Regions from separate parts of the Streptomyces sp. NPDC054047 genome, predicted to be linked through region 3. Evidence: riboswitches for the same ligand, from Rfam matches in the RefSeq annotation. Region 3 holds a riboswitch; each other region holds the start of a gene.
What was found. Region 3 has a riboswitch for cyclic di-AMP ahead of ACZ6ZP_RS40840 (M23 family metallopeptidase). Riboswitches for the same ligand answer to the same signal wherever they lie in the genome.

Region 1: another riboswitch for cyclic di-AMP. It lies ahead of ACZ6ZP_RS32635 (C40 family peptidase); the one in region 3 lies ahead of ACZ6ZP_RS40840 (M23 family metallopeptidase).
Region 2: another riboswitch for cyclic di-AMP. It lies ahead of ACZ6ZP_RS37580 (transglycosylase family protein); the one in region 3 lies ahead of ACZ6ZP_RS40840 (M23 family metallopeptidase).

What each region holds. Positions count from the first base shown of each region.
Region 1 covers NZ_JBVJKV010000011.1:64,070-73,525, reverse strand. Annotated here, with positions in the region: gene ACZ6ZP_RS32645 (M23 family metallopeptidase) at 1-1,395, shown strand, start outside; gene ACZ6ZP_RS32640 (ATP-dependent DNA helicase) at 1,451-4,003, opposite strand; cyclic di-AMP (ydaO/yuaA leader) riboswitch at 4,257-4,413, shown strand; gene ACZ6ZP_RS32635 (C40 family peptidase) at 4,422-5,624, shown strand; gene ACZ6ZP_RS32630 (hypothetical protein) at 5,732-6,085, opposite strand; gene ACZ6ZP_RS32625 (C40 family peptidase) at 6,406-7,449, shown strand; gene ACZ6ZP_RS32620 (hypothetical protein) at 7,571-8,209, shown strand; gene ACZ6ZP_RS32615 (LuxR C-terminal-related transcriptional regulator) at 8,238-9,059, opposite strand; gene ACZ6ZP_RS32610 (ATP-binding protein) at 9,056-9,456, opposite strand, start outside.
Region 2 covers NZ_JBVJKV010000014.1:108,285-117,740, forward strand. Annotated here, with positions in the region: gene eno (phosphopyruvate hydratase) at 1-1,281, opposite strand, end outside; gene ACZ6ZP_RS37580 (transglycosylase family protein) at 1,539-2,258, opposite strand; cyclic di-AMP (ydaO/yuaA leader) riboswitch at 2,262-2,451, opposite strand; gene ACZ6ZP_RS37585 (transglycosylase family protein) at 2,633-3,619, opposite strand; gene ACZ6ZP_RS37590 (cytochrome P450 family protein) at 3,756-5,099, opposite strand; gene ACZ6ZP_RS37595 (tetratricopeptide repeat protein) at 5,116-7,104, opposite strand; gene ACZ6ZP_RS37600 (nucleoside triphosphate pyrophosphohydrolase) at 7,137-8,126, opposite strand; gene ACZ6ZP_RS37605 (SurA N-terminal domain-containing protein) at 8,194-8,859, opposite strand; gene ACZ6ZP_RS37610 (serine/threonine-protein kinase) at 9,010-9,456, opposite strand, start outside.
Region 3 covers NZ_JBVJKV010000018.1:5,300-14,755, reverse strand. Annotated here, with positions in the region: gene ACZ6ZP_RS40855 (DNA gyrase/topoisomerase IV subunit A) at 1-1,487, opposite strand, end outside; gene ACZ6ZP_RS40850 (M16 family metallopeptidase) at 1,701-3,059, shown strand; gene ACZ6ZP_RS40845 (M16 family metallopeptidase) at 3,056-4,441, shown strand; cyclic di-AMP (ydaO/yuaA leader) riboswitch at 4,640-4,803, shown strand; gene ACZ6ZP_RS40840 (M23 family metallopeptidase) at 4,816-5,616, shown strand; gene ACZ6ZP_RS40835 (GntR family transcriptional regulator) at 5,823-6,542, shown strand; gene ACZ6ZP_RS40830 (HPr family phosphocarrier protein) at 6,735-7,016, opposite strand; gene ACZ6ZP_RS40825 (bifunctional acetate--CoA ligase family protein/GNAT family N-acetyltransferase) at 7,229-9,456, shown strand, end outside.

The DNA of each region.
Region 1 (9,456 bases), on a different contig from region 3:
ACGCAGCAGACGCTGAACCACGACCCGTACGCCGCGCAGCACCAAGCCGCGTACGACACCAGTGGCTACGAGACCGGCAGCTACGACACCGGCGCCACGTGGTCGACCGGCGGCTACCAACACCTCTCCGCCGACATCCCGGCCCAGCCCGGTCCCGGCCTCGACGCCACTGGCCAGTGGGACACCGGCGCCTGGAACCAACCGCAGCAGCCGCAGCAGACCGGCCAGTGGGAGACCCAGGCCTTCGACACCGGCGCGTACGACGCGACCGCGTGGAACTCCGGCGGCCAGGACGCCGCGCAGGACATGTCGTACGGGGCCACCGGGACGCACGAGGCGTACGGCACCCCCGAGACGCACGAGGCACACGGGGTGCACGGGACGTACGAGGCTCAGGACACGCCCGGAGCGCCCGACACGTACGAGGCGCCGGAAACGTACGAGCATTCGCCGTACGACACCGGGTCCTACGCCTCCGATGCCTACGCCCCCGAATCCCACCCCACCGAGGTCTACCCCCAACCGGCTCCCGCCGAGCACGAGTTCACGCCCGACGAAGCTCCCGCCGATTCACTCGGTCCGGTCGAGCCGGTCGGCCGCGACACCGCCGGGGACGACGAGCCGCCGGTCATGGACCGTGCGCACGGCTCCCGCTCGCGGGCCCGCCGCCGCTCCCCCGCCAAGCGCTCCGCGCTCTTCACCGTCGCCGTGCCCTCCGCCTGCGTGATGGGCGTCGCGGGTATCGCCGCCGCGTCCGTGGGCGACTTCGGCGGCGGCGACGAGAAGGAGGCTCAGGCGGCATCGGTCCCGGACACGGCGTCGGTGCAGCCCTCCGCCGCCAACAACAAGCTCGACACGCAGCTGGCGAACCTCTCCGCGGACGCAGGTGACTTCGCCGACCGCGCGAGCCGCACCCAGGAGCGCATCGACCTCAAGGCGGAGAAGGTCGCCGCCGAGAAGAAGGCCGCCGAGGAAGCCGCGCGCAAGGAGCGCCTGCGCCCCAAGTTCGCGCTGCCGGTGAAGCAGCAGGGCCTGAGCGCGTACTACGGCCAGGCCGGCATCAACTGGATGTCCGCGCACTCCGGAATCGACTTCCCGGTGGCGTACGGCACCGAGGTCCTCGCCGCGACCGACGGCACCGTCTCCACGAAGTGGAACAGCGCCTACGGCAACATGGCGATCGTGACCGCCAAGGACGGCACGGAGACGTGGTACTGCCACCTCTCCACGCACAAGGTCTCCAGCGGCCCCGTCAAGGCGGGCGACCCCATCGCCTTCTCCGGGAACTCCGGCAACTCCACGGGACCGCACCTGCACTTCGAGGTGCGCCCCGGCGGCGGCTCGGCGATCGACCCGCTGCCGTGGCTGCGCAGCCACGGCCTCGACCCGACGTAACTCAAGGCGCCGCCCGCGCGGCGACCCCGCACAACTCGGGCCGCCGCCTGCGGCGTTAGAGCTTCTCCACCGGCGCGTACCGCAGCAGGAGCCGCTTGGGCTTGGGCTCTCCGAAGTCCACCGTCGCCTCGGCGTTCGCGCCCGTGCCCTTCACCCCGACCACGGTTCCGAGGCCGAACTGGTCGTGCGTGACCCGGTCCCCGATCGCCAGCGCGACCACCGGCTTCTCCGTCGCACGGCGCGTGGCGAAGCCCTGCGCGCCCCCGGTGCGCGAGCGCGACGACGACAAGGAGGAGGCGATCCCGGCCGCGGGTCCGGAGGATGCCGGTGCGCCGACGGAACCCTTCCGCTTCCAGTCCAGGTGGGCCTCCGGGATCTCCTCCAGGAAGCGCGACGGCGGGTTGTACGAGGGCTGTCCCCAGGCGCTGCGCATCGAGGACCGCGTGAGGTAGAGCCGCTCCCGCGCGCGCGTGATGCCCACGTACGCGAGGCGACGCTCTTCCTCCAGCTCCTTGACCTGGCCGAGGGAACGCATGTGCGGGAAGACGCCGTCCTCCATGCCGGTCAGGAAGACGACCGGAAACTCGAGGCCCTTGGCGGTGTGCAGCGTCATCAGCGTGATGACTCCGGAGCCGTCGTCCTCCTCGTCGGGAATCTGGTCCGAGTCGGCGACGAGCGCGACCCGCTCCAGGAACTCGGAGAGGGTGCCCGACACGCCTGTGCCCGCGCCCGCGTCCGCTCCTGCGTCCGCGTCCTCGGTCTCCGCTGCACCTTCACCGGCTTCACCGGCCTCACCGGCGCCACCGACTTCACCGCTGTCCTGCTCGAACTCCAGGGCCACGGCGGCGAGTTCCTGGAGGTTCTCGATGCGCGTCTCGTCCTGCGGGTCGGTCGATGCCTGCAACTCGGCGAGATAGCCGGTCCGTTCGAGCACGGCCTCCAGGACGACGGCGGGACCCGCGCCCGACTCGACGACGGTCCGCAGCTCCTCCATCAGCACGTTGAACCGCTTGACGGCGTTCGCCGAGCGAGCCGCCATTCCGTACGCCTCGTCGACGCGCTTCAGCGCCTGCGGGAAGGAGATCTTCTCGCGCTGCGAGAGCGCGTCGATCATCGCCTCCGCGCGGTCGCCGATGCCCCTCTTGGGTACGTTCAGAATGCGCCGCAGCGGGACGGAGTCCTCCGGATTGGCGAGCACGCGCAGATACGCGAGGACGTCCCGGACCTCCTTGCGCTCGTAGAAGCGGACGCCGCCGACGACCTTGTACGGCAGGCCGACGCGGATGAAGATCTCTTCGAAGACACGGGACTGCGCGTTCGTCCGGTAGAAGATCGCGACGTCACCGGCCTTCGCGTCGCCCGCGTCGGTGAGCCGGTCGATCTCGTCGGCGACGAACTGCGCCTCGTCGTGCTCGGTGTCGGCGACGTAGCCGGTGATGCCCGCGCCCGCGCCCGCGTTGGTCCACAGGTTCTTCGGGCGGCGGCTTTCGTTGCGCTCGATGACGGCGTTGGCCGCGGTCAGGATCGTCTGCGTGGAGCGGTAGTTCTGCTCGAGGAGGATCGTCGTCGCGTTCGGATAGTCCTCCTCGAACTGGAGGATGTTGCGGATCGTGGCGCCGCGGAAGGCGTAGATCGACTGGTCCGCGTCACCCACGACGCACAGCTCGGCGGGTCCCTCGCCCTCGCTGCCCTCGCCGTCCGCGGGACCCACCAGCTCGCGCACCAGGGCGTACTGGGCGTGGTTGGTGTCCTGGTACTCGTCGACCATCACGTGGCGGAAGCGGCGGCGGTAGTGCGCGGCGACGTCCGGGAACGCGCGGAACATGTTGACCGTCGTCATGATCAGGTCGTCGAAGTCGAGGGCGTTCGCCTCGCGCAGCCGCGACTGGTACATCGCGTACGCCTGGGCGAGCGTCTTCTCGAAGCCGTCGGCGGCCTGGCCCGCGAAGGTCTCCTCGTCGATCAGCTCGTTCTTCAGGTTCGAGATCTTGGCGCTGAAGGACTTCGGCGGGAACTTCTTCGGGTCGATGTCCAGGTCCCGGCAGACCAGGGCCATCAGCCGCTTGGAGTCGGCGGCGTCGTAGATCGAGAAGGAGGAGGTGAAGCCGATCGTCTTCGACTCGCGGCGCAGTATCCGCACGCACGCGCTGTGGAACGTCGACACCCACATCGCGTTGGCCCGCGGCCCGACGAGCTGCTCGACGCGCTCCTTCATCTCGCCCGCGGCCTTGTTCGTGAACGTGATCGCCAGGATCTGCCCCGGGTGCACGTGCCGCTCGGCCAGGAGATACGCGATGCGGTGCGTCAGGACCCGGGTCTTGCCCGAGCCCGCGCCGGCGACGATGAGCAGCGGGGAGTGTGCGTGCACGACGGCCGCTCGCTGGTTCTCGTTCAGCCCGTCGAGCAGGGCCGCCGGGTCGATCACCGGGCGGGGGGCGCCGCCGCGGTAGTGCGCGTCCCGGGGTGTGGGCGCGTCGAACTTCCCGTCGAACAGATCATCCGGAACGGATTCCGGGGCACTGTCCTCGGGCGGCGGCGGGGGCTCCTCCTCCGAGGCCCGCGAGGGCTGGAGGTCCGCCAGGAAGCTGTCATCAAAGAGGCTGCTCATCGCCTCCCGAGTCTAGGCGGCCCCACTGACAACCCGCCCCGGGTTCCGGCCACCTCACCCCGCCTACGCCCGCCTACGCCCCGCCCGCGGACGGTCACGCTCCGCCATGGCACGGCGTGCCCGCGTCAAGAGCTTCGTAAAGTAACGAAAACGTATCGGGCATATCGAACATCAACCTTCACACGGGCCACACGAATTGGCTAGGTTGCTGCCCGGGCCGCTCGCACTCCCACCGGCGAACCCCGCCGGGAACGGGTGGCCTCCGCCGAGTTCGATCTCCTCGGAGCCGGGGACCCACTTTGAACTTGGGGTGAATCGGTCCCGTACGAAGTACGGGACTGTAGGGCAACCTTCCGGAACCACCCGCCCGAACCCGACAGCTAACCCGGTAGGCGGTCTACGGAAGGAGTCGCCTCCCTTGGCGTCGCACCGCAAGCCGCGGACCCGCATGGCCGGCCTACGCGCCACTCCCGCCCTCGGCATCACGACGGCGGCCCTCACCTCCGTGGCCCTGCTGTCACAGAGCGCGCAGGCAGCACCGTCCGCTCCGCAGAAGCCCAGCCTCGAAGAGGTCCAGAAGAAGGTCGACGACCTCTACCACCAGGCGGGCGTCGCCACCCAGAAGTACAACTCGGCCAAGGAGCGCACCGACAAGCAGCGCAAGAAGGTCGACACACTCCTGGACGACGTGGCCAAGCGCACCGACAAGCTGAACGAGGCCCGCCAGGAGCTGGGCACGTTCGCCGCGGCCCAGTACCGCACCGGCGGCGTCTCCGAGACCGCCACGATGATGCTCGCCGACGACCCGCAGGGGTACTTCGACCAGAACCACCTGTCGGACCGGCTCACCGCGCGCCAGAAGAAGGCGGTCGACGACTACCAGACGCAGCAGGCGTCGGCTACGAAGCAGCGCACGAAGGCCGCCAAGAGCCTGGAGACGCTGAGCGACTCGCGGGACGACCTCAGGACGAGCAAGCAGACCGTCCAGAAGAAGCTGGGCCAGGCGCGCACGATGCTCTCGGAGCTGACCGCCGAGGAGAAGGCGCGGCTCGCGGCGATCGAGAAGAAGAAGGAAGAAGAGGCCAAGCGCAAGGCCGCCGAGCTGGCCCGCAAGCAGGAGGCCGAGGCGGAGGCCAAGCGCAAGGCGGCGGAAGAGGCGGCGGCCAAGGAACGCGAGCAGAACAAGGAGACCCCGGACTCCGGCTCCGACACCGGCACCGACACCGGCACGGGTTCCGGCTCCGGCTCCGGTGACACGGACAGCGGTTACGCGACGAAGGCCGCGAAGGTGATCAACTTCGCGGAGGCGCAGATCGGCAAGCCGTACGTGTGGGGCGCCACCGGCCCCGACTCCTACGACTGCTCCGGGCTCACCCAGGACGCGTGGAAGGCCGCGGGGATCTCCCTGCCGCGTACGACGTGGGACCAGGTGAAGGTCGGCACGACCGTGAAGACCGCCGACGCCAAGCCGGGTGACCTGGTCTTCTTCTACGACGACATCAGCCACGTAGGGATCTACATCGGCGACGGCAAGATGATCCACGCCCCGAAGCCGGGCGCGAACGTCCGCGTCGAGTCGATCTACTACATGCCGATCCACAGCGTCGTGCGACCCGCGTAACCGTCACACACACGAGAAAACGGCCCTCCACGCGCGCGTGGAGGGCCGTTTTTCTGCGGCTCGGGTTCTGCGGGCCGGTTTCTACGGGCCGAGTTCTGCGGGCCGGGTCAGGTCCACAGCACCGCGATGAAGATGTTCACGACGGTCAGCAGCCCGACGGCGCCGAACATCGCCTTGTCCACCTTCTCCTCGTCCCGTTTCACGTAGACCAGCGCGAGGATCACGATCAGCACGGCCATCTTGATGCCGATCTTGACGTTGTTGACCGGATTGTCGTCCGCCTGGTTGAGACCCACCAGGATCACGCCCGTGACGAGCATCGTCAGCGCGCCGTGCAGCATCGCCGGGTTGAAGCGGGCCGTGCCCTGGCCCATCTGCTTCATCTGGGTAAGGAAGCCGCCCAGGAGGGAGGCGATGCCGATGATGTGCAGGCCGACGAAGAGATGGGTGAGAACGTCCATGGTTCCGGAGCCTAGCCGGGGCCTTATCACCGCTCCGTAGCCAGGTGGGCCCCAAGCGGCGCATCGGTCACACGCGTACGCGAAGGGTCCTCGCCCGAGAGATCGAACAGCCACATACGGTCACCGTCTAGAACACTTGCGTCAGTTGTGCACAATCCGCCACCAAGCCGTGACGGCCAGGTTTAGCGTCCTTCGTCAGGTGACCGGCTCCCCACCGCCGCCCGGACCAGGGGCGGCAGTCGGACACCACCGCCGAGAATCCGGCGGCGGTCCGCTCCCCCTGTGCGGGCCGCCGCCGGACCCTTAAGGAGCCCCCCTTCGTGGCAGCGCACCGCAAGCCCAGACAGCGCTCGCTCAGTGGCCATACGGCCCGCACCGCCGCCACCATCGCCCTCGCGGGGGCCGCCACGGCCACCGCGTTCGACGGGACAGGACACGCGGATCCGCGGCTCAGTCCGGCCGAGGTGAAGTCCAAGGTCGACGCGCTCTACCGCGAGGCGGAGATCGCCACCGAGAAGTACAACGGCGCCAAGGAGAAGGCCGAAGGCGCCGAGAAGTCCCTGCGCGAACTGCGGGACGAGGCGGCCCGCAAGACGGAGAAGCTCAACTCGGCACGCGAGGGCCTCGGTTCGATCGCCGCCGCGCAGTATCGCAGCGGCGGCATCGACCCGGCCGTCCAGCTCGCGCTCTCCTCCGATCCCGACCAGTACCTCGAGCGCGCCGCGCTCGCCGACCGGGCGGACAGCCGCCAGGCCGCGGCCGTGGCCGGAGTGCGCAAGCAGCTCCAGGAGGTCGACCAACTGCACACCGAGGCCGACGGGACTCTGGCGCACCTCAAGTCCCGCCAGGCGGAGCTGAAGAAGCACAAGAAGACGGTCAACGGAAAGCTGGACGCGGCCAAGCGGCTCCTGTCGCAGCTCACCGGCGACCAGCGCGCGGAGCTGGCGGGCGAGGACAGGGCGTCCCGCACCGCGGGCCGCGACGGCGTCTCGGGCGCCCCGGCCAAGGCGCCCAACGCCCGTGCCTCAGCGGCCGTCTCGTACGCCCACAAGGCCCTCGGCAGCCCGTACGTATGGGGCGCCACCGGTCCCAACGCCTTCGACTGCTCCGGGCTCACCCAGGCCGCCTACCGGTCTGCGGGGGTCGACCTGCCGCGCACGACGTACGCGCAGATCGCGGCGGGCGAGCGGGTCCCGCGCTCCCAACTCCAGCCCGGCGACCTGGTCTTCTTCTACCAGGGCATCAGCCATGTGGGGCTCTACGTGGGCAACGGCCAGATGATCCACGCCCCGAACCCGAGCGCTCCGGTACGTCTCGCCCCGATCAGCCAGATGCCCTTCGCGGGCGCGACGCGGGTGGCGTGAGAGGTCACGTGAGGGGGGCGCAGGCCGTTGTCGGCGGGGCGCGGGGCATCGCGGGCAGGGTGTTGTAGGGCACTGCGGGCGGGGTGAGAAGCCTTGTGGACCCGGAGGTACTGTCAGGGCCATGCCCCGCCGTACGCTGCCGCCCCCTCCGCCACCTGCCTACCTGCGCACCTGGCAGGACCGGAACGCGCTGCTGCACGACCGCGGCATGGCACTCGAAGCGCTGCGCAGGCAGATCATGGGCGTGCACCGAATCCTGCTGCTCTGGCTGTTCGCGCTCGGCTGTGTCGTCGGCTGGGCGCTCCTGACGGTGCCGCTCGAAATGATCGAGGACCACGACGTGATGGCCTTCGTCATGGTCCCGCTCTGCGCGGTCCTGGGCCTCGGGGCCCTCGTGCCCTGCGTGATCGGCGTCGTCGTCGGTATCCGCAACGACCGGAAGGCCCGCGAACTCACCGACAGCTGGCTGGCCCTGGACAGCCACCCGGCGTCGGACTCCGCTCTCCGCTCCCCCGGCCTCAGCCTCTGCTGGCTCCTCTCGTCCCTCCTCGTGTGCGCACTCGGCCTGTGGGCGTCGTTCGCGGCCGCCGCCTACGCCGAGCCGGGACGCGACTCGTACAGCGACGTCGCGCTCGGCATGGGCACGGGCCTCATCTTGTGGCTGACGGGCCTCATCGGCATCACCAAGGCGGTGGGCCACTACCGCTGGGCGATACGGAAGTTGGGCCCCGCCCCCGCTGCGAACGGCGCGCACCGCTAGCCAGGACCGCCCCCGGCCGCGGGGACCGTCAGACCAGCCGCCGCGCCGTCGCCCACCGCGTCAGCTCGTGCCGGTTGGACAGCTGCAGCTTCCTCAGCACCGCCGACACATGCGACTCGACCGTCTTCACGGAGATGAAGAGCTGCTTGGCGATCTCCTTGTACGCGTACCCCCGCGCGATGAGCCTCAGCACCTCGCGCTCGCGCTGCGTGAGGCGGTCCAGGTCCTCGTCGACCGGGGGCGCGTCGGTCGACGCGAAGGCGTCGAGGACGAACCCGGCCAGGCGCGGCGAGAAGACCGCGTCGCCGTCCTGCACCCGGAAGATGGAGTCGACCAGGTCCGTACCGGTGATCGTCTTGGTGACATAACCGCGGGCACCACCGCGGATGACTCCGATGACGTCCTCGGCGGCATCCGACACGGACAGCGCGAGGAACCGCACGGGCCGCTCGGCATCGGACATCAACGGCGCGCACCTGCGCAGCACTTCGACCCCGCCGCCGCCCGGAAGATGCACGTCGAGGAGCACGACCTCGGGACGCGTCGCCGTGATGACCGTGACCGCCTGGTCGACGTCCGCCGCCTCGCCGACGACCTCGACACCGGTGATCGCGGTCCTGCCGATCTCCGCCTGGACGCCCGTGCGGAACATCCGGTGGTCGTCGACGAGGACGACGCGCGCACGGCGGCCCTCCTGGTCACCGCCCACGGCACCACTGGCCGCGCCAGCCCCACCGGCGGCCTGAGCCGGTTCATTCGCCCCGGCAGACGTGTTCGCTTCGGCCGCGGACGGTTCGACTGCTCCGTCCGATCCACCCCTGGGCCCCACGGGCTCGCTCGCGTCGCTCATGTCGTCGCCGTCCTCTCCATCTCCAGCTCGACTTCCGTGCCGCCCCCCGGCACCGCGCGCAGGCGCGCCGTGCCGCCGTTGCGCTGCATACGGCCGATGATCGATTCTCGTACGCCCATGCGGTCGTCCGGCACGGAATCCAGATCGAAGCCGGGGCCACGGTCCCGGACGGACACGAACACCGTCTCCCCCTCGACTTCGGCGAAGACCTGCACCGCACCGCCCTCGCCACCGTACTTGGCGGCGTTCACCATTGCTTCCCGCGCGGCCTGCGCCTGCGCCGTCAGCCGGTCGTCGAGCGGGCAGTCGCCGACTATGACGACCTCGATGGGGACGCCGTGCTTGTCCTCCACCTCCGCGGCGTCGCGCCGGACCGCTTCGGCGAGGGTGTCGGGCT
Region 2 (9,456 bases), on a different contig from region 3:
CTTGAAGCGGGGGAACGCCGAACGACCGGCGTAGACCGCGGCGTCGTCGAGGATCTCCTCGATGCGCAGGAGCTGGTTGTACTTGGCGACGCGCTCGGAGCGGGCCGGGGCGCCGGTCTTGATCTGGCCGCAGTTGGTGGCGACGGCGAGGTCGGCGATGGTGACGTCCTCGGTCTCACCGGAGCGGTGCGACATCATGCACTTGAAGCCGTTGCGCTGGGCCATCTCGACGGCGTCCAGGGTCTCGGTCAGCGAGCCGATCTGGTTGACCTTCACCAGAAGGGCGTTGGCCGACTTCTCCTCGATGCCACGGGCCAGGCGCTCGGGGTTGGTGACGAACAGGTCGTCGCCCACGAGCTGGACCTTCTCGCCGAGCTTCTCGGTGATGGCGTTCCAGCCGGCCCAGTCGTCCTCGAACAGCGGGTCCTCGATGGAGACGAGGGGGTACGAGGCGACGAGCTCCTCGTAGTACTCGGTCATCTCGGCGGCCGAGCGGGACTTGCCCTCGAACTCGTACTTGCCGTCCTTGTAGAACTCGGACGCGGCGACGTCGAGCGCGAGACCGATCTGCTCACCGGGGACGTAACCGGCCTGCTTGATGGCCTCGAGGATGAGGTCGAGCGCGGCGCGGTTGGAGTCCAGGTTCGGGGCGAAGCCGCCCTCGTCGCCCAGGCCGGTGGAGAGACCCTTGTCCTTCAGGACCTTCTTCAGCGTGTGGTAGACCTCGGTGCCCCAGCGCAGGGCCTCCGAGAACGACTCGGCGCCGATCGGCGCGATCATGAACTCCTGGATGTCCACGTTCGAGTCGGCGTGCGACCCGCCGTTCAGGATGTTCATCATCGGAACGGGCAGCAGGTGCGCGTTCGGGCCGCCGAGGTAGCGGAAGAGCGGGAGGTCGGAGGCCTCCGACGCGGCGTGCGCGACGGCCAGCGAGACGCCGAGGATGGCGTTGGCGCCGAGCGAGCCCTTGTTGTCGGTGGCGTCGAGGTCGAACATCGCCTGGTCGATCAGGCGCTGCTCGGTCGCGTCGTACCCGACGAGCTCCGGGCCGATCTGCTCGATGACGGCGAGGACGGCCTTCTCCACGCCCTTGCCCTGGTAACGGTTGGGGTCACCGTCACGGAGTTCGATGGCCTCGAAAGCACCGGTGGACGCACCGGACGGAACGGCGGCACGACCCGTGCTGCCGTCGTCGAGGCCGACCTCGACCTCGACCGTGGGGTTGCCTCGGGAGTCCAGGATTTCCCGGGCTACGACGACGTCGATGGACGGCACGAGCATCTCCTTCTGGGATGTGACGCGGGTACGCGGGGCGTTGGCCTCGCGGACACGAGCCTAACCGGCTCCCGGACAAGAGCCAGCCGAGCGACCGCCCTGTGGACAAACCGAGAGCAAAATGTTTCCGAACGGAACAAAACGTGGAGGGCGCACATGACCCCGCCCCGGTGCGTACGGGGGATACGCGCACCGGGGCGGGGAGGGCCCGTGGGGACGGGGGTGGGGCGACGCCTCCGCCGAGGCGCCGCCGCCGTCAGCTCTTAGCTGAGGTGGAGCTGCTGGCCCGGGTAGATCATGTCGGCGTTGTCGATGATGTCGCCGTTGAGCTTGTACACCTTGTGCCAGCCGCCCTTGACGTCCTTCGCCTCGGCGATCTTGGAGAGGGTGTCACCCTTCTTGACCTTGTACTCGCCGTCGCCCTTCTTGACCGTCTTGCCGGTCGGGGTCTCGACGGTCTTCTTGGACTCGGTCTTCGGAGCCTCGGCCTTGGGGGCCTCGGCCTTCGGAGCGGCCTGCTGCGGCTGCTCGGTCTGGGCGCTGGGCTGGCTCTTGGGCTGCTCCTGGGTCTGCTGCGGGGCGCTCTCCTGCGCACCGCCACCCTCGTAGGAGGCGCCCGAGAGGCCGACGCCGCAGCTCGGCCAGGCACCCTTGCCCTGGCCCGCGAGGACCTTCTCGCCTATCTCGATCTGCTGGGCCTTGGAGGCCTTGTCGGCGGTGGGCGCGTACTTCGTGCCGCCGTACGCGGCCCACGTGGACGACGAGAACTGCAGGCCGCCCGTGTAGCCGTTGCCGGTGTTGATGGACCAGTTGCCGCCGGACTCGCACTGGGCGACGGCGTCCCACTCGGAGCCGGTCGCGGCGGAGGCCGAGCCGGCCGCCATCAGCGGGGCGGCGACGGCGACACCGGTGACGCCTGCGAGCGTGGCGACACGGGTGGCCTTGGACGGGCGGCGGTGCTTGCCCTTGCTGGAAAACAGCATGAGTGATCCCCTCACCGACGCCTGCGAGGTGAGCTGTCGGGTTCGGGCCGATGAAGTTGCCCGGCCGCGCTTCCTTGAAGCGCGACTTAACCCCTAGCCGTTTCCTTCCGTCGGCCTCGCTCTCGCGACGCTCGACATCCGGTCCCGGCGGAAACCTTGGGTCCCCCGCTCCTGCCTACGGCGCTTACGCGACGACTGTTCCCGAACGGCCGTTGGCAGGACTCGGCGTACCGACCGGCGGGGCCCGCTGTGGCGAGCGGTCCCGACCGTAGTCATGCGATCGGGAGAAACTCAAAGACGATCAGGGCTTCTGAGACCCATCTCTCACTTGCGCCAATTGGGACATCAAGCGCAAAACGAGTCGTCAACTACCCCTACTTTTCGCCCAAATCGAGGCTCTGACCGGGAAGGATGAGATCGGGGTCGGAGCCGACGGACTTCTCGTTCTCGGAGTACAGCTCGGTCCACCCGCCCTTCACGTCGAGGTCGTCGGCGATGAGCGAGAGGCTGTCTCCGGAACGGACCGTGTACGTCCCGTCGGAGCCGTCCTGCTGACGCTCCTCTCCGCGGGAGGCGTGCCGGCCCGAGCCCTCGCGGGAGGTGTCGTCGGAGGGCTTGTCGTCCGCGCTGTCGCCGCGGTGACGGCCCTCGCCCGCGCCGGAGGAGGGGGTGGGAGTGGGCGAAGTTTCATCGCTCTGCCCGGACTTGCCCGGGTCATCCGACTCGCCCGAGTTGCCCGGCTCGTCGTGATTCTTGTCTCGCGCGTCGGCGTCGGCGTCAGCGTCGTCATCGGCGCCCGGCTTCTCGGAGGACTTGTCCGAGGGCTTGTCCGAAGACTTGGTGCCGTCCGCGGAGTCGGCCGACTCGCTCGGCGACTTACTCGGCTCGTCCGACTCGTCCGGCTCGGCCGACTCACCGGACTCGGTCGACTCGTCGGAAGGAATCGTCGTGATCGGAGCGCCCGGGTCGACGTCCGCGGCGGCGCCGTCCTGGGTGAGACCGGCGATCGGCGCGCAGCTCGGCCAGGCGCTGGTCCCCTGGTCGTCGAGGACCTTCTCGGCGACGGATATCTGCTGCGAGCGGCTGGCCAGGTCGGCGCTCGGCGCGAAGTCGAGGCCGCCGTACTCCTCCCAGACCTGCTGCGAGAACTGGAGCCCGCCGTAGTACCCGTTGCCCGCGTCCGCGCTCCAGGACCCGCCGCTCTCGCACTCCGCGAGCTTGTCCCACGTGGCGGTGTCCGCCGCGCTCGCGCTGGTGGCACCGAGCAGCGGGATCGCGATGGCCGATCCTGCGACTCCTGCCGCGACGATCAGGGCCGGGGCCTGGCGGGGGCGTCGGTGACGACCATTGCCGGAGAGCATGCGGTTGCCTTTCGCGTGACTGGAGCGACGACTGCGGCACGGGATGCCGAGTCGTCGGTGAACGTAGCGGCAGTCGAACGCTTGTCACAAGTCGATGCAGCGGAGATCACGTGAAAGTCACAGTCTTGACGGTCCGTCAGTTAAACGTCTCTCCAGGTGTCGAATATTTGCTCCGCTGTGCGGGTGTGAACTCCACGGGCAGCGTGCGGAGTCCGCGCATGATGAGCCCGCCACGCCACCTCAAATCACCAGGTTCCACCGCGAGTCGCAGGTCAGGCAGGCGCCGCAGGAGGGTCGCGAGGGCGGCCTGGCCTTCGAGCCGGGCGAGCGGTGCGCCGAGACAGTAATGAATGCCATGGCCGTAGCCGAGGTGTTGGTTGTCGCGGCGGGCGAGGTCGATCGTGTCCGGATACCGGAACCGTTCCGGGTCGCGATCGGCGGCGGCGAGCACGACGAGGACGGGGTCGCCGGCGGCGATGTCCTCCCCTCCGACGGTCAGCGCCTCGGTGGCGAACCGCCAGGTGGCGAGCTCCACGGGACCGTCGAAGCGCAGGAGCTCCTCGAGCCCGGTCTCCAGGAGGGCGGTGTCGCCGTCCTTGAGGGAGTCCTGGAGCTGCTCGCGCTGCTCGGGGTGGGTCAGGAGGGCGTACGTCCCGTTCCCGATGAGGTTGACGGTGGTCTCGAACCCGGCGAAGAGAAGGATGAACGCCATCGCGGCGGCCTCGTTCTCAGTGAGGTGCTCGCCGTGGTCGGAGGCGCGGATGAGCCCGGAGATGAGGTCGTCGCCCGGTTCGAGGCGCTTGCGGTGGATCAGCTCGGCGAGGTAGCCGCGCATCTTCTTCACGGACCGGGCGACTCCTCCCCTGGGCCCTCCGCCGTGGCGGATCATCATCCCCGCCCAGTCGCGGAAGTCGTCCTGGTCCTCGCGGGGGACGCCGAGCAGGTCGCAGATGGCGTAGATGGGCAGCGGGAAGGCGAAGTCGTGGATGAGGTCGGCCTCCCCCTTCTCCACGAACTGGTCGATGAGCCGGTCGGTCAACTCCTGCACGCGCGGCGCGAATGCGGCGATACGGCGGGGAGTGAAGGCCTTGGAGACCAGGCGCCGCAGCCGCGTGTGGTCCGGCGGGTCGATGTTGAGCAGATGCGTCATGAGGTTCGCGCTGCGCTCGCCCGGGATGCCGGTCTTGCTCTTCGCGTGCGCGGGCTCGCCGTGATGGGCCGGATTCTTGCTGAGCCGGGGGTCGGCGAGCGCCTGCTTGGCATCGGCGTACCGCGTGACCAGCCAGGCCTCCACACCGCTGGGCAGCCGGGTCTTGTGCACGGGTGCGTGCTCGCGCAGCCAGGCGTAGGCGGGGTAGGGATCGGTGGCGAACTCCCAGGTGAAGAGCTCGGGCCCCTGGGCGTCGGGCGCCGGGGACGCGGCCCCTGCGGGGCAGGCTGCGGGGGTCGCCTCTGCGGGGGCGGGCGGCTGGTCTTGCATGGGGTCGACGGTATCCCTAGCCGGGGGCCGATCCCTGGTCGGGCGGGGCGAGGGGGCCCTTCAGGCGCCGCCCGGCATCGGCGTTGCCCGAGGCCTCGGCCCGGCGGAGGTAGTGGACGGCGCGGTTCTGGTGGGCGCGGCCGAGCGTGACCTCGACGTCGGGCCAGTCCCCCGCCACGGCCCGCTCCAGGTACGGGATGGCTTCGGCGTCCCTGCCCTGGAAGAAGAGGAGATCGCCCAGCGCCCCGGCCCCGACGAGGCTCCCGGAGTCCGCCGCCTTGCGCAGCCACTCCACCGCGCCCTCCTCGTCGTCCTCCGCGGCGGCCAGCATGCCGAGCGCCGTCAGAGCGTCGCCGTCCTCTTGCGCGGCGCGCGGCGTCAGGATCCGCCGGGCGGCCTCCGCCACCGCGTCGAACGAGAGCGCGTCGTCCTCCGCCGTTCCGAGAGCCTGGAGCCAGACCATGAGCGGAACCGGCGCGATGTCCGTAGAGCGGACGGCGTCCGCGACGAGCGAGCCGTAGACCCGCCAGGTGCCCCGTTCGTCGTCCGACACCAGCAGCCCGGTGATGCCCTGCCGAGGCTCGGTCGCCCAGGAGAGCGCTTGGCCGACCGCCTCGGAGTCGGCGTCCTCAAGGACGGAGCCGTAGACGGCGCACACCGCTTCCAGCAGCTCTTCCGGTACGTCCTCGATCCCGCACCGGGCGAGGTCGATCGCGGCCCTCACCAGCAGATGCCCCAGCGGCTGCGCGGCGGGCCGCCGCGCCCGGCGCCACTCGTCCCACAACTCCGGCCCGATGACGAGGAATTCGCCGACCCCCCGCTCGCCGCGCCACCGCAGGGCGTCCACGAGCCGCGGATCGTCGGCCTGCGCGAGCCGCGCGAGCTCCGCGGGACTCCACTGGACCGGCACCTCCACCGTGCGGGCCGCGCTCAGGACGCGGGACGCGGGGCTGCCCCCGAAGCGGTGGGTGTCGTACGCCTCGTCGTTCATCGTGGCCAGTACGAGGATGCCCTCATGCGTGAGGTGGGCGAGGAGCCCCGCGGTGAGGCCGTGCTCGCCGAGGTGGCCGTCCAGGTCGTCGAGCCACACCACGTACGTGCCCTTGGCGTCGCGACCCCGGAGCCGGGCGGGGAGGTCGCGCAGGTCGGCCCCCGCGTCCGGGGCGTAGACCCTGGTGTCGTCCGCGACGGCGCCGCGCAGCGCGGCCCATGCCGTCATCGTCTTGCCGGAGAGCGGCTCGCCCGTGACGACGACCAGGCCGCCCTTGGCCACGGCCTGAGCGACCAGGCCCGTCAGCTCTCCGTGGCAGTCGCGCGGAACGTACGGCGGCAGGCTCGGCTCGTCGCCGAACCGCCGGGTGGGGTGCACGCCGAGGGCCAGGCGCCGCAGTTGGTCGACGCGGGGCCAGCCGGTCGCCGCCGCGGGGGCGTTGTCCGGCCGTGGGCCGTAGTGGTTGTACTGGACGCCGATCGTGGGGCCGTTGAAGGTGCCGTCGCCGAAGTCGACGTGGTCGCCCGCGACGACGGGCGCGGTGTTCACCACGACCGAGTCGATCTCCCGCGACTGGATCACCGCGCCGTGCACGGTGCCGCCGGAGACGGTGTTGGTGGTGTCCGGGGCCGGGGTCGGAGCCGGGGTCGGGGCCGCGCAGAGCGGACACCAGCCGGAGGCGCCGACCAGGTGCCCGTTCGGGCAGAAGTCGGCACGGCGCGCGGGCACGTCCCCGCTGCCGAACTCGGCCACGATGCCTCGCAGTTCGGCGGCGGAGCCGGGGTTGGAGACCAGCAGGCGCCCCATCCGTCCCTGCCACTCTTCCATGATCCGCCGACTCGGAGGCCACTCGTAACCGCCCGTCGTGGGGAGCCCGATCCAGCCTTCGTGCAGCCCGACCTCCCGGAGCAGCAGCGTCACCCGGAGGGCCACTTCCCGCCACCGCGGCGTCCGGGACGCCACGAGCAGGGCCCGTGCCGCCGAAGCCGCGAGCTCCTCCAACTCCGGTTCCACGCACGCCCCCACGCATCTCGAACTGCCCTATCTCAAAGGTACTCAGCCCCCGTGCCCTCGGCAGCGCGAACCGCGTCCCGGTAAGCCCGCGCCGCGACCCGCAGCGCCGCCTCCGGGTCGACGCCCTGCGCCTCGGACCGCAGGGCAAGCGCGAGGAGTTCGTATCCGACGCCCTCGCCCGAGGGCAGCGGCACCTCGAGGCCCGCCGTCCGCACCCGTGAAGCCAGCTTTGCCGCCAGGGCGAGGCCCGGCTGACCCAGGGGGATGCCCTCCGTCAGGGACGAGCGCTGCTTCTCCTCAGCCTTGGTACGCAGCCAGTGCGCCTTCACGTCCTCGGGGGTGTCCGCCGAGTCGTCGCCGAAGATGTGCGGGTGACGGTGGATCAGCTTCTCGACGAGCGTGCCCGCCACGTCGTCCACGGAGAAGGGGGACTCCTCGTCCTCCTCGGCGATGCGCGCGTGGAAGACCACCTGGAGCAGGACGTCGCCCAGCTCCTCCCGGAGCTCATCCCTGTCGCCCTCCTCGATCGCCTCGACGAGTTCGTACGCCTCCTCGATCGCGTACTTCGCCAGGCCCTTGTGCGTCTGCTGGGAGGACCACGGGCACTCGACGCGGATCCGGTCCATGACCTGGACCAGGTCCAGGAGCCGCGCGCCCGGCAGGTCGTACGACGCCGGGAGCAGTTCCAGGTCCGGCATCGACACGCGGCCCGAGCCCGCGAGCCTGGCCAGGCCGTCCGTCAGGGCGCGGTCGCCCTCGGCCGTGGCGACGACCAGGACCGTGCGGCCGCCGGAGCAGGCGTCCACCAGTTCCTGGGCCGTGGGCGACGCCTGGTCCACCGCCACGCCCGCCTCACGCAGATACGGCAGCTGGGGGTGGTCCACGTCGGCGCACAGCACCTCGTCCGCCCCGTGCAGGGCCTGCCACGCGGGCCAGGACAGCAGGCCGGGGGCCACCCGGTGGCTGGTGGTGAGGAGGATGACGCGGCCGGGGGCGTCGGCCGGGAGCGTGGTTTCGTTCACCCGTCGAACGTAACCCACGGCGCCGACAGCCCCCTCCTCACGTCCGCTCGGGCTACCCGGGCTCCCCCTACGCCTGTTTGGGCGCCGCGGCACCGTCCCCGGAGACCTCGCGCACCCACGGCGTCTTCGTGTCCGTGCGCTTGTTCTTCTCCACGTCCCACGTGCCGTACCGCGGGTTCAGGTCCACGTCCAGCTTCTTGGAGGCCTTGGAGAGTTCCTTCCAGAAGGCCTCCTGGCCCTCCGGGGCGTTCATGTCCGCGCCCAGCCTCTTCGCCAGCTTCTGCGCCTCGATCTCCGTACGGAGGCTTTCCTCCAGGCGGGACGGGGCGACGCTGTACTGCTGGAGCCAGCCCTGTTCGAGCGCCTTCTTGCCGCCCGCCTGCTGTTCCAGGCCCGCTCTCATCGTCTGGATGTCGCGGCGCGTGACCTTCACCCCGGCGTCGGACGCAGCCTGGTGCAGCACCTTGTCCAGGACCATCGTGTGCAGCGTGCTGCGCGTGAGGCCGCCGGTCTTGGCGATCGCCTGCTCGTACTGCTGCTCGTCCGGGATCGCCGCGCGCTGCGCGTCACGCACCTCGTTCACCCGGCCCTCCAGCTGCGAGACCGTGATCCGGTCGTTGCCCACGACGGCCGCGGCGCCCGGATGCGCCTCGCTGCCGCAGGCCGTGAGGAGAGGGGCCGCGGCGATCGCGGCGGCGGAGAGGGTGAGCGCGGTGCGACGGCGGCGGTGCAAGTGAGCCTCCCGGTCGAGAGATTGTGCGGCGGTGCACAAAGTCTTGCGGTGATCGATGTTAGGGAGTGGCCGGTCTCTCGGCCACCTATTCGACCAACGATTCTCGAAGAGTTGGGGCACCGGTTGGGGCACCCCCGCGCCGAGCCGTCACTACCCGCGCACTTGTCCTAGCCACTGCAACGTCCGCCGGATCTCCGCGGGGAACGGATGCCCCACGCCGTGCATCCGCTCGGCGTCCATGAGCAGCCGCGCCAGCGTGTCGTGGGCCGCCGCCCGGTCGCCCAGGGCCAGGAGCAGGTGGCCGATGCGGCGGCGGATGTCGAGGGGGCGCTCGCGGTCGTCCGACGCGTAGCGGTTCTCGTAGTACGGCAGGAGGGCGCGGTACTCCGCGAGTGCCGCCGCCGGTTCGCCGAGCTGTTCGAGGCACTGCGCGGCCTCGTAGCGGAACTGGAGCGAGTGCGGGTCGGCCTGGCCCGACTCGGCGGCGCGCTCGTCGGCGAGGCGGCGCAGTTCGGGCAGGGCGCGGCGGTACTGGCCGTCGTCCATCAGCGTCGCCGCGTACTGCTTGCGCAGGGAGCGGACCACCGGGGAGTGCTC
Region 3 (9,456 bases):
CGCCGGTCCGTGCCGAACTTCTTGGCGACGGCGGCCAGTTCGGCGGAGACCAGCTTGCGCAGCTCCGCGTCCGACTCCAGGATCCGGGTCAGCTCGTCGATCTCGGCCTTGAGCTTGTCGCGCTCGGTCTCCAGCTCGATGCGGTCGAACTTGGTGAGGCGGCGCAGCGGCGTGTCGAGGATGTACTGCGTCTGGATCTCGCTCAGCGAGAAGCGCTCCATCAGGCGCTCCTTGGCCTGTGCGGAGTTGTCGCTGGAGCGGATGAGGCGGATGACCTCGTCGATGTCCAGGAGAGCGACCAGAAGCCCCTCGACCAGGTGCAGCCTGGCCTGCTTCTTGCTGCGGCGGAACTCGCTGCGGCGGCGCACGACGGTGAAGCGGTGGTCGAGATAGACCTCGAGGAGTTCCTTGAGGCCGAGCGTGAGGGGCTGGCCGTCCACCAGCGCCACGTTGTTGATGCCGAAGGACTCCTCCATCGGCGTCAGTTTGTAGAGCTGCTCCAGGACGGCCTCGGGGACGAAGCCGTTCTTGATCTCGATGACCAGGCGCAGGCCGTGCGAGCGGTCCGTGAGGTCCTTGACGTCGGCGATGCCCTGCAGCTTCTTCGAGCCGACCAGGTCCTTGATCTTCGAGATGACCTTCTCGGGGCCTACGGAGAAGGGCAGTTCGGTCACGACCAGGCCCTTGCGGCGGGCGGTCACGTTCTCGACGGCCACCGTCGCGCGGATCTTGAAGGTGCCGCGTCCCGATTCGTACGCGTCCTTGACCCCGGTCAGGCCGACGATGCGGCCGCCCGTGGGCAGGTCGGGGCCCGGCACGAAACGCATCAGCGTCTCGAGGTCGGCCCCGGGGTGCTTGATCAGGTGGCGGGCGGCGGCGATGACCTCGCCGAGGTTGTGCGGCGGCATGTTCGTCGCCATGCCGACGGCGATACCCGACGAGCCGTTGACCAGGAGGTTCGGGTAGGCCGCGGGCAGGGTGACCGGTTCCTGCTCCTGGCCGTCGTAGTTCGACTCGAAATCGACGGTGTTCTCTTCGATCGACTCCGTCATCAAGGACGTCGCGTCGGCCATCTTGCACTCGGTGTACCGCATGGCGGCCGGCGGGTCGTCGTTGCCGAGCGAGCCGAAGTTTCCGTGGCCGTCCACCAGGGGCAGGCGCATGGAGAAGGGCTGGGCCATGCGCACGAGGGCGTCGTAGATCGACGCGTCGCCGTGCGGGTGCAACTTACCCATGACCTCGCCGACGACGCGGGCGCACTTCACATAACCGCGGTCGGGGCGCAGGCCCATCTCGTTCATTTGGTACACGATGCGGCGGTGCACCGGCTTCATGCCGTCGCGGGCGTCCGGCAGGGCGCGCGAGTAGATGACCGAATACGCGTACTCGAGGAAGGAGCCCTGCATCTCGTCGACGACGTCGATGTCGAGGATCTTCTCCTCGAACGACTCATCGGGCGGCGGGGTCTTCGTGCTGCGGCGGGCCATCGCTGCTGCGGCTCCTTCACGGTGTCTGCCAGGGCATCAACGGGATCTGACGCCGACCATTGTGGACTGTCCCACTGACAACGCCGACCACGACCCGGTCTTCGGCCGCGACTACGCCGAGCGCGGAGCGGGAACTTCACCGGTTGTCAGCACGCTTGCATACAGTGGCACGACTGGCAGAATTTCCAGCTTTTCGCGATCGAAGGGACGTACATGCCCATGGGTCACACGGCCACAGCCGAGGCCGGCTCCGGCGGCCTGACAGCGACCGAGCACCGGCTGGCCAACGGCCTGCGCGTGGTGCTCTCCGAGGACCACCTGACCCCGGTCGCCGCGGTCTGCCTCTGGTACGACGTCGGTTCGCGCCACGAGGTCAAGGGCCGTACGGGCCTGGCTCACCTCTTCGAGCACCTCATGTTCCAGGGCTCGAAGCAGGTGCACGGCAACGGCCACTTCGAGCTGGTGCAGGGAGCGGGCGGTTCGCTCAACGGCACCACGAGCTTCGAGCGCACCAACTATTTCGAGACGATGCCCACACACCAGCTGGAGCTGGCCCTGTGGCTCGAAGCCGACCGGATGGGCTCGCTGCTCTCCGCGCTCGACGAAGAATCCATGGAGAACCAGCGGGACGTCGTCAAGAACGAGCGCCGCCAGCGCTACGACAACGTTCCGTACGGCACGGCCTTCGAGAAGCTGACCGCCCTCTCGTACCCCGAGGGCCACCCCTACCACCACACCCCGATCGGCTCCATGGCCGACCTGGACGCGGCGACGCTGGAGGACGCGCGGAACTTCTTCCGTACGTACTACGCGCCCAACAACGCCGTCCTGTCGGTCGTCGGCGACATCGACCCCCAGGAGACCCTGGCCTGGGTCGAGAAGTACTTCGGGTCCATCCCCTCGCACGACGGCAAGCAGCCGCCGCGCGACGGCTCGCTGCCCGACACGATCGGCAAGGAGCTGCGCGAGGTCGTCGAGGAAGAGGTACCGGCCCGCGCCCTGATGGCCGCCTACCGCCTCCCGGAGGACGGCACGCGCGCGTGCGACGCGGCCGACCTGGCGCTCACGGTCCTCGGCAGCGGTGAGTCCTCCCGGCTCTACAACCGCCTCGTGCGCCGCGACCGCACCGCCGTGGCGGCCGGGTTCGGCCTGCTGCGCCTCGCCGGAGCCCCCTCGCTCGGCTGGCTCGACGTGAAGACGTCCGGCGACGTCGAGGTGCCCGTCATCGAGGCGGCCGTCGACGAGGAGCTCGCCCGCTTCGCGGAAGAGGGCCCCACCGCCGAGGAGATGGAGCGCGCCCAGGCCCAGCTGGAGCGCGAGTGGCTCGACCGGCTCTCCACGGTGGCGGGACGCGCGGACGAACTGTGCCGGTACGCCGTCCTGTTCGGCGACCCGCAGCTCGCGCTGACCGCCGTCGGGCGCGTCCTCGACGTCACCGCGGAAGAGGTCAAGGCGGCCGCGGCGGCCCGCCTGCGCCCCGACAACCGCGCGGTGCTCGTGTACGAGCCCATCGCCGCCCCCGAGGGCGCCGAAGCCACCGACGAGGACGAAGAAGAGGAGGCGGCGAAGTGACCGAGGCCGCAACGATGCAGTTCCACCCGCAGCCCCAGGCCGGCACCGCACGGCCGTGGGCCTTCCCCGCGCCCGAGCGCGCCACCCTGGACAACGGCCTCACGGTGCTGCGCTGCCACCGCCCCGGCCAGCAGGTCGTCGCCGTGGAGATCCACCTGGAGGCGCCGCTCGACGCCGAGCCCGCGGGCCTGGACGGCGTCGCCACGATCATGGCGAGGGCCTTCAACGAAGGCACCGACAAGCACTCCGCCGAGGACTTCGCCGCCGAACTCGACCGCTGCGGCGCCAGCATGGACGCACACGCCGACCACCCCGGCGTCCGGGTCTCCCTGGAGGTCCCGGTCTCCCGCCTCCCCAAGGCGCTCGGCCTGCTCTCCGACGCCCTGCGCGCCCCCGCCTTCGCGGACAGCGAGATCGAACGCCTCGTACGCAACCGCCTGGACGAGATCCCGCACGAGGCCGCCAACCCGGCGCGCCGCGCCGCCAAGGAGCTCTCCCGGCAGCTGTTCCCGGCCACCTCGCGCATGTCGCGCCCCCGTCAGGGCACCGAGGAGACGGTCACGGCCATCGACTCGGCTGCGGTGCGCACCTTCTACGAGAAGCACGTGCGTCCCGCCACGGCGACCGCCGTCGTCGTGGGCGACCTGACCGGCGTGGACCTGGACGCCGTCCTGGCCGACACCGTCGGCGCCTGGACGGGCGGCACGGCCGAGCCGCGTCCGGTGCCCCCGGTGACCGCGGACGACACCGGGCGTGTCGTCATCGTGGACCGCCCCGGCGCGGTCCAGACGCAGCTGCTCATCGGCCGCGTGGGACCGGACCGGCACGACCGCGTGTGGCCCGCGCAGGTGCTCGGCACGTACTGCCTGGGCGGCACCCTCACCTCGCGCCTGGACCGCGTCCTGCGCGAGGAGAAGGGATACACCTACGGCGTACGGGCGTTCGCCCAGGTCCTGCGTTCCGCTCCGGACGGCACGGGCGCCGCCATGCTGGCCATCAGCGGCTCCGTGGACACCGAGTCCACCGGTCCGGCCCTCGACGACCTGTGGAAGGTCCTGCGTACCCTCGCGGCCGACGGCCTCACGGACGCCGAGCGCGACGTCGCCGTGCAGAACCTGGTGGGCGTCGCCCCGCTCAAGTACGAGATGGCGGCGTCCGTCGCGGCCACCCTGGCCGACCAGGTCGAGCAGCACCTGCCGGACGACTTCCAGGCGCAGCTGTACCGCCAGTTGGCCGCCACCGGCACCGTGGAGGCCACCGCAGCCGTCGTGAGCGCCTTCCCCGGGGACCGGCTCGTGACGGTGCTCGTCGGTGACGCCGCGCAGATCGAGGAGCCCGTCAGGGCGCTCGGCATCGGTGAAGTGAGTGTGGTCACGGGCTGAGTGACAGTCAGGACATATGGGGACCCTAGTGGCGGAAAATTGCTCCCGGGGTCCCCATATGTCCGAATTGGTATGGAGGTTACGTGTCTGACCTGTGGCGTGCGCTACAAAAGCTCTGATCCGTTTGTCGTTTGAAAGACGCCCCGCTTAGCGTCTGGTCCGGCTGTTCGTCATGCAGTACGTCGCACCCGCGGCACCGGACAGTCATCGCCGAGTCCCCGTACGGCGCGAGCCAGGGGAGCCGGGGACCCACATGTCCCCTTGGGGTGAATCGGGAACCTTGCCGAGAGGCGAGGGACTCGTAGGAGACCTTCCTGCTCCGAACCCGTCAGCTAACCCGGTAGGCGAGAAGGAAGGAAAGGATCAGCCGCTTCATGGCGTTCACCCGTGCCACCGGGAAGCACCGTCGCCCGAGCCGCCTCACGCGCACGACCGCGAACGTAGCGGGCGTCGCCGCGCTCACCACCACCGGTGTCATCGGAGGCCTGGCCGCTCCGGCGCTCGCCGCCGACGACGCGGCTCTTGAGCACACCGGCCTCACCCAGGCGATTTCCGTGGGCGACTCGCTCGCCCAGAGCATCGACGCGCAGGCCGCCGCCCAGCAGCAGGCCGCCGACGACGCCGCAGCCGCCAAGAAGGCCGAAGAGGCCGCCAAGAAGAAGGCCGAGGAGGCCAAGCGCAAGGCGGAGGCCGAGGCGAAGGCCAAGGCCAAGAAGGAGCGCGAGGCCAAGGAGCGTGCCGCTCGCGAGGCCGAGCGCAAGCGCCTGAACACCTACGTCTCCCCGATCTCCGGCTCGTCCATCTCCACGGGCTACCAGACCGGCGGCGCCATGTGGTCCTCCGGCAGCCACACCGGCGTCGACTTCCACGCCGCGTCCGGCACCTCGGTCCACGCGGTCGGCTCCGGCACCGTCGTCGAGGCCGGCTGGGGCGGCGCGTACGGCAACAACGTGGTCATCAAGATGAACGACGGCACGTACACCCAGTACGGCCACATGTCGTCCCTCGGTGTCACCGTCGGCCAGGCGGTCACTCCGGGCCAGCAGATCGGCCTCTCCGGCTCCACGGGCAACTCCAGCGGCCCGCACCTGCACTTCGAGGCCCGCACCGGCGAGGAGTACGGCACGGACATCGACCCCGTCTCGTACCTCCGCTCGCACGGCGTCAACGTCTGACCCCAGGCGTTTCGCGCGACGCGCACCCGATTCACCGAAAGCCCCGGCTCATGGAGAGCCGGGGCTTTCGCCGTTCCCGCATCGCCTTTGGCCAAAAGTATCCATGGATTCCGGCCACCCGTCGGAAATTCAGCCGCTCTGCAATAGAGTCGCTGAACAGGCGTCGATCGACCGCGTTTCGCGGGGATTAAGGCGGAGGTCAGGTCATGCGCATTCCGGCGCACTCGGTATGCACGGCCATCCGGGACGACATCGTCTCCGGTGTCTACGAACGGGGTGGCCGGCTCACCGAGGAACTGCTCGCGCGCCGCTACGGAGTCTCCCGCGTCCCCGTGCGCGAGGCCCTGCGCACCCTGGAGGCCGAGGGCTTCGTCGTCACGCGACGGCACGCGGGCGCGTGCGTCGCGGAGCCCACCGAGCAGGAGGCGGCCGACCTCCTGGAGATCCGCTTGCTCCTGGAGCCGCTGGGCGCCGCCCGTGCCGCTCAGCGCCGCACTGAGGCGCACCTGAAGGTCCTGCGCGGCCTCGTCAGACTCGGTCAGGAGCGCTCCAGGCGGGGCCAGAGCGAGGATCTGCGCTCCCTGGGCGGCTGGTTCCACGAGACGCTCGCCCAGTCGTCCGGCAGCCCCGGCCTCACGTCGCTGCTCACCCAGCTCCGGCACAAGATCGCCTGGATGTACGTCGTCGAGACGTCGGCCTCGCCCGCGGAGTCCTGGGCGGAGCACGCCGCGATCGTCGACGCGGTCGCGCGCGGCGACGCGGAGCGGGCCAGGTCGCTCACCGCGGCCCACACGGAGCGGGCGACGGGTGCGCACCGACTGCGTTTCCCCGCGCTTCCCGCTCGCGGAGAGCGGGGCCGCGGCCGCGACCGTGATCGTGTGAGGGATTCGCAACATGCCGTAAACACGGTGGGCCTCCGGCATTAACAGAGGCGCCGTATACAAAGAAGTGCTATTCGGTGGGGATTACTTCTGCTGCCCAAATTCAGTGAATTCAGCGTCCGAAGTCTGCGTTCCGATGCTGCGTCCGGTGTCGATATTCAGTAAGCGGACGCGGAAACGCCGAAGGGCCCGCCCCTATTTCGGGCGGGCCCTTCGGCGTATGAGTACCAGTCCGTACTAGACGGTCTCGGGGAGTTCCTCGAGGCCGTCCGCGACCAGCTTCGCCAGACGGTCGAGAGCGGCGTCCGCGCCCTCGGCGTCGGAGGCGAGCACGATCTCCTCGCCGCCCTGCGCGCCCAGACCGAGCACCGCGAGCATGGAGGCGGCGTTCACGGGGTTGCCGTCAGCCTTGGCGATCGTCACGGGGACGCCGGCGGCGGTGGCCGCGCGGACGAAGATGGAGGCGGGTCGGGCGTGAAGGCCCTCGGCCCAGCCGACGTTGACGCGGCGCTCAGCCATGTGTTGCTGCCCTTCCAGGTGTCTCACACTTGTCTAGACCAGTGTCTCATGCCGTCACGGGTGCTCCGCCGGACATCTGTCCGCACCCGGCCGACGACCGGCCCGTACTCCGAAGACCGTACGTCCTTCCACCACGTGGTCCCGTGTCCCGGCCGTCGACGACTCCTAGCGTGCCCCGGCCAAGGCGCCTTCGCGACCCGTACCCTGGCCCCATGCAGACCCCGTCGGACCGGCACGCATACCCCTCCCACTGGGAAGCCGACGTCGTGCTGCGTGACGGAGGCACCGCCCGGATCAGGCCGATCACGGCCGAGGACGCGGAGCGCCTGGTCAGCTTCTACGAGCAGGTGTCGGACGAGTCGAAGTACTACCGCTTCTTCGCCCCCTACCCCCGCCTGTCCGCCAAGGACGTGCACCGCTTCACCCATCACGACCAGGTGGACCGGGTGGGTCTGGCGGCCACCGTGGGCGGCGAGTTCATCGCCACCGTGCGCTTCGACCGCATCGACTCGCGCGGTATGTCCGCCAGCGCGCCCGCCGACGAGGCCGAGGTCGCCTTCCTCGTGCAGGACGCCCACCAGGGCAGGGGCGTCGCCTCCACGCTTCTCGAACACATCGCCGCCGTCGCCAGGGAGCGCGGCATCCGGCGCTTCGTCGCCGAGGTGCTGCCCGCCAACACCAAGATGATCAAGGTGTTCACGGATGCGGGCTACCAGCAGCAGCGCAGCTTCGAGGACGGCGTCGTCCGCCTCGAATTCGATCTGGAGCCCACCGACCGTTCGCTCGCCGTGATGCGGGCCCGTGAGCAGCGCGCCGAGGCGCGGTCGGTCCAGCGCCTCCTCACACCGAAGTCGGTCGCCGTGATCGGCGTCGGGCGCACGCCGGGCGGCGTGGGGCGCAGCGTGCTGCGGAATCTGCGCGAGGCGGGCTTCACGGGACGCCTGTACGCGGTGAACAGCGCGTTCGACGAGAGGGACAAGGCCGCCGGGGGGAAGGGCGCCGAGGTCGACGGGGTGCCCGCGTACCGCTCCGTGCGGGACATCGACGAGCCCGTCGAGCTCGCCGTCGTCACCGTGCCCGCCGAGCGGGTGCCGCAGGCCGTCGCGGAGTGCGGGGAGCGCGGGGTGCTCGGGCTCGTCGTGATCTCCGCCGGGTACGCGGAGAGCGGTCCCGAGGGCCGTGAGCGCCAGCGCGAACTGGTGCGCCAGGCGCGGTCGTACGGCACGCGGATCCTCGGCCCGAACGCCTTCGGGGTCATCAACACGTCGCCGGACGTACGGCTCAACGCGTCGCTGGCCCCGCATCCCCCCGAGCGCGGCAGGATCGGCCTCTTCACCCAGTCCGGCGCGATCGGCATCGCGCTGCTCTCCGGGCTGCACCGGCGCGGTGCGGGCCTTTCGACCTTCGTGAGCGCGGGCAACCGCGCGGACGTGTCCGGCAACGACGTGCTCCAGTACTGGTACGAGGACCCGGACACCGACGTCGCCCTGATGTACCTGGAGTCCATCGGCAACCCGCGCAAGTTCACGCGGCTCGCCCGGCGCGCGGCGACGGCGAAGCCGCTGGTCGTGGTGCAGGGGGCGCGGCACAGCGGGATCGCGCCCACGGGGCACGCGGTGCAGGCCACGCGGCTTCCGCACGCCACGGTGTCGGCGCTGCTGCGCCAGGCGGGCGTCGTCCGGGTCGACACCGTCACCGAGATGGTGGACGCGGGGCTGCTGCTCGCCGGGCAGCCGTTGCCCTCCGGGCCCCGGGTCGCCATCCTCGGCAACTCCGAGTCGCTCGGGCTTCTGACGTACGACGCGTGTGTCGCCGACGGGCTCCGGCCGATGCCGCCGCGGGATCTGACCACGGGGGCGACCCCCGCGGACTTCCGCGCGGCGCTCGCCGACGCCCTGTCGGACGACTCCTGTGACGCCGTGATCGTCACCGCCATCCCCTGGGTGGGGGAGGACGGCACCACGGCGTCCCCCGAGACGCTGGCCGGTGAGCTGCACGCCGCCGCCGCGGGGTGCCCCGCGAAGCCCGTGGCCGTGGTCCACGTGGAACTCGGCGGCCTCGCCGAAGCGTTGGCCGCCGCCACGCGGACCCGCCCCGACGCCGCCGCACCCGCACCCGGCAGTGAGGGCCACTCCCGCCCCGCGGAACGCCTGCCCACGGCGACGGCGACGGCACCGGCGCCGGCGACACCGCCCTCGGACCCCGCGCAGCCCTACCGCATCCCCGCCTACCCCGCCGCCGAGCGTGCCGTCCGGGCGCTCGCCGAAGCCGTGAAGTACGCCCAGTGGCGGCGCGAGGCCAAGGAGCCCGGCAAGGTTCACGAGTACGAGGACATCGACGAGAGCGCAGCCGCCCGGCGGATCGGCGAGCTCCTCGCCGAGCAGGGCGACCCGCGCGGCGCCACCCTCGGCCAGGACGACGCCCGCGAACTGCTCGGGCG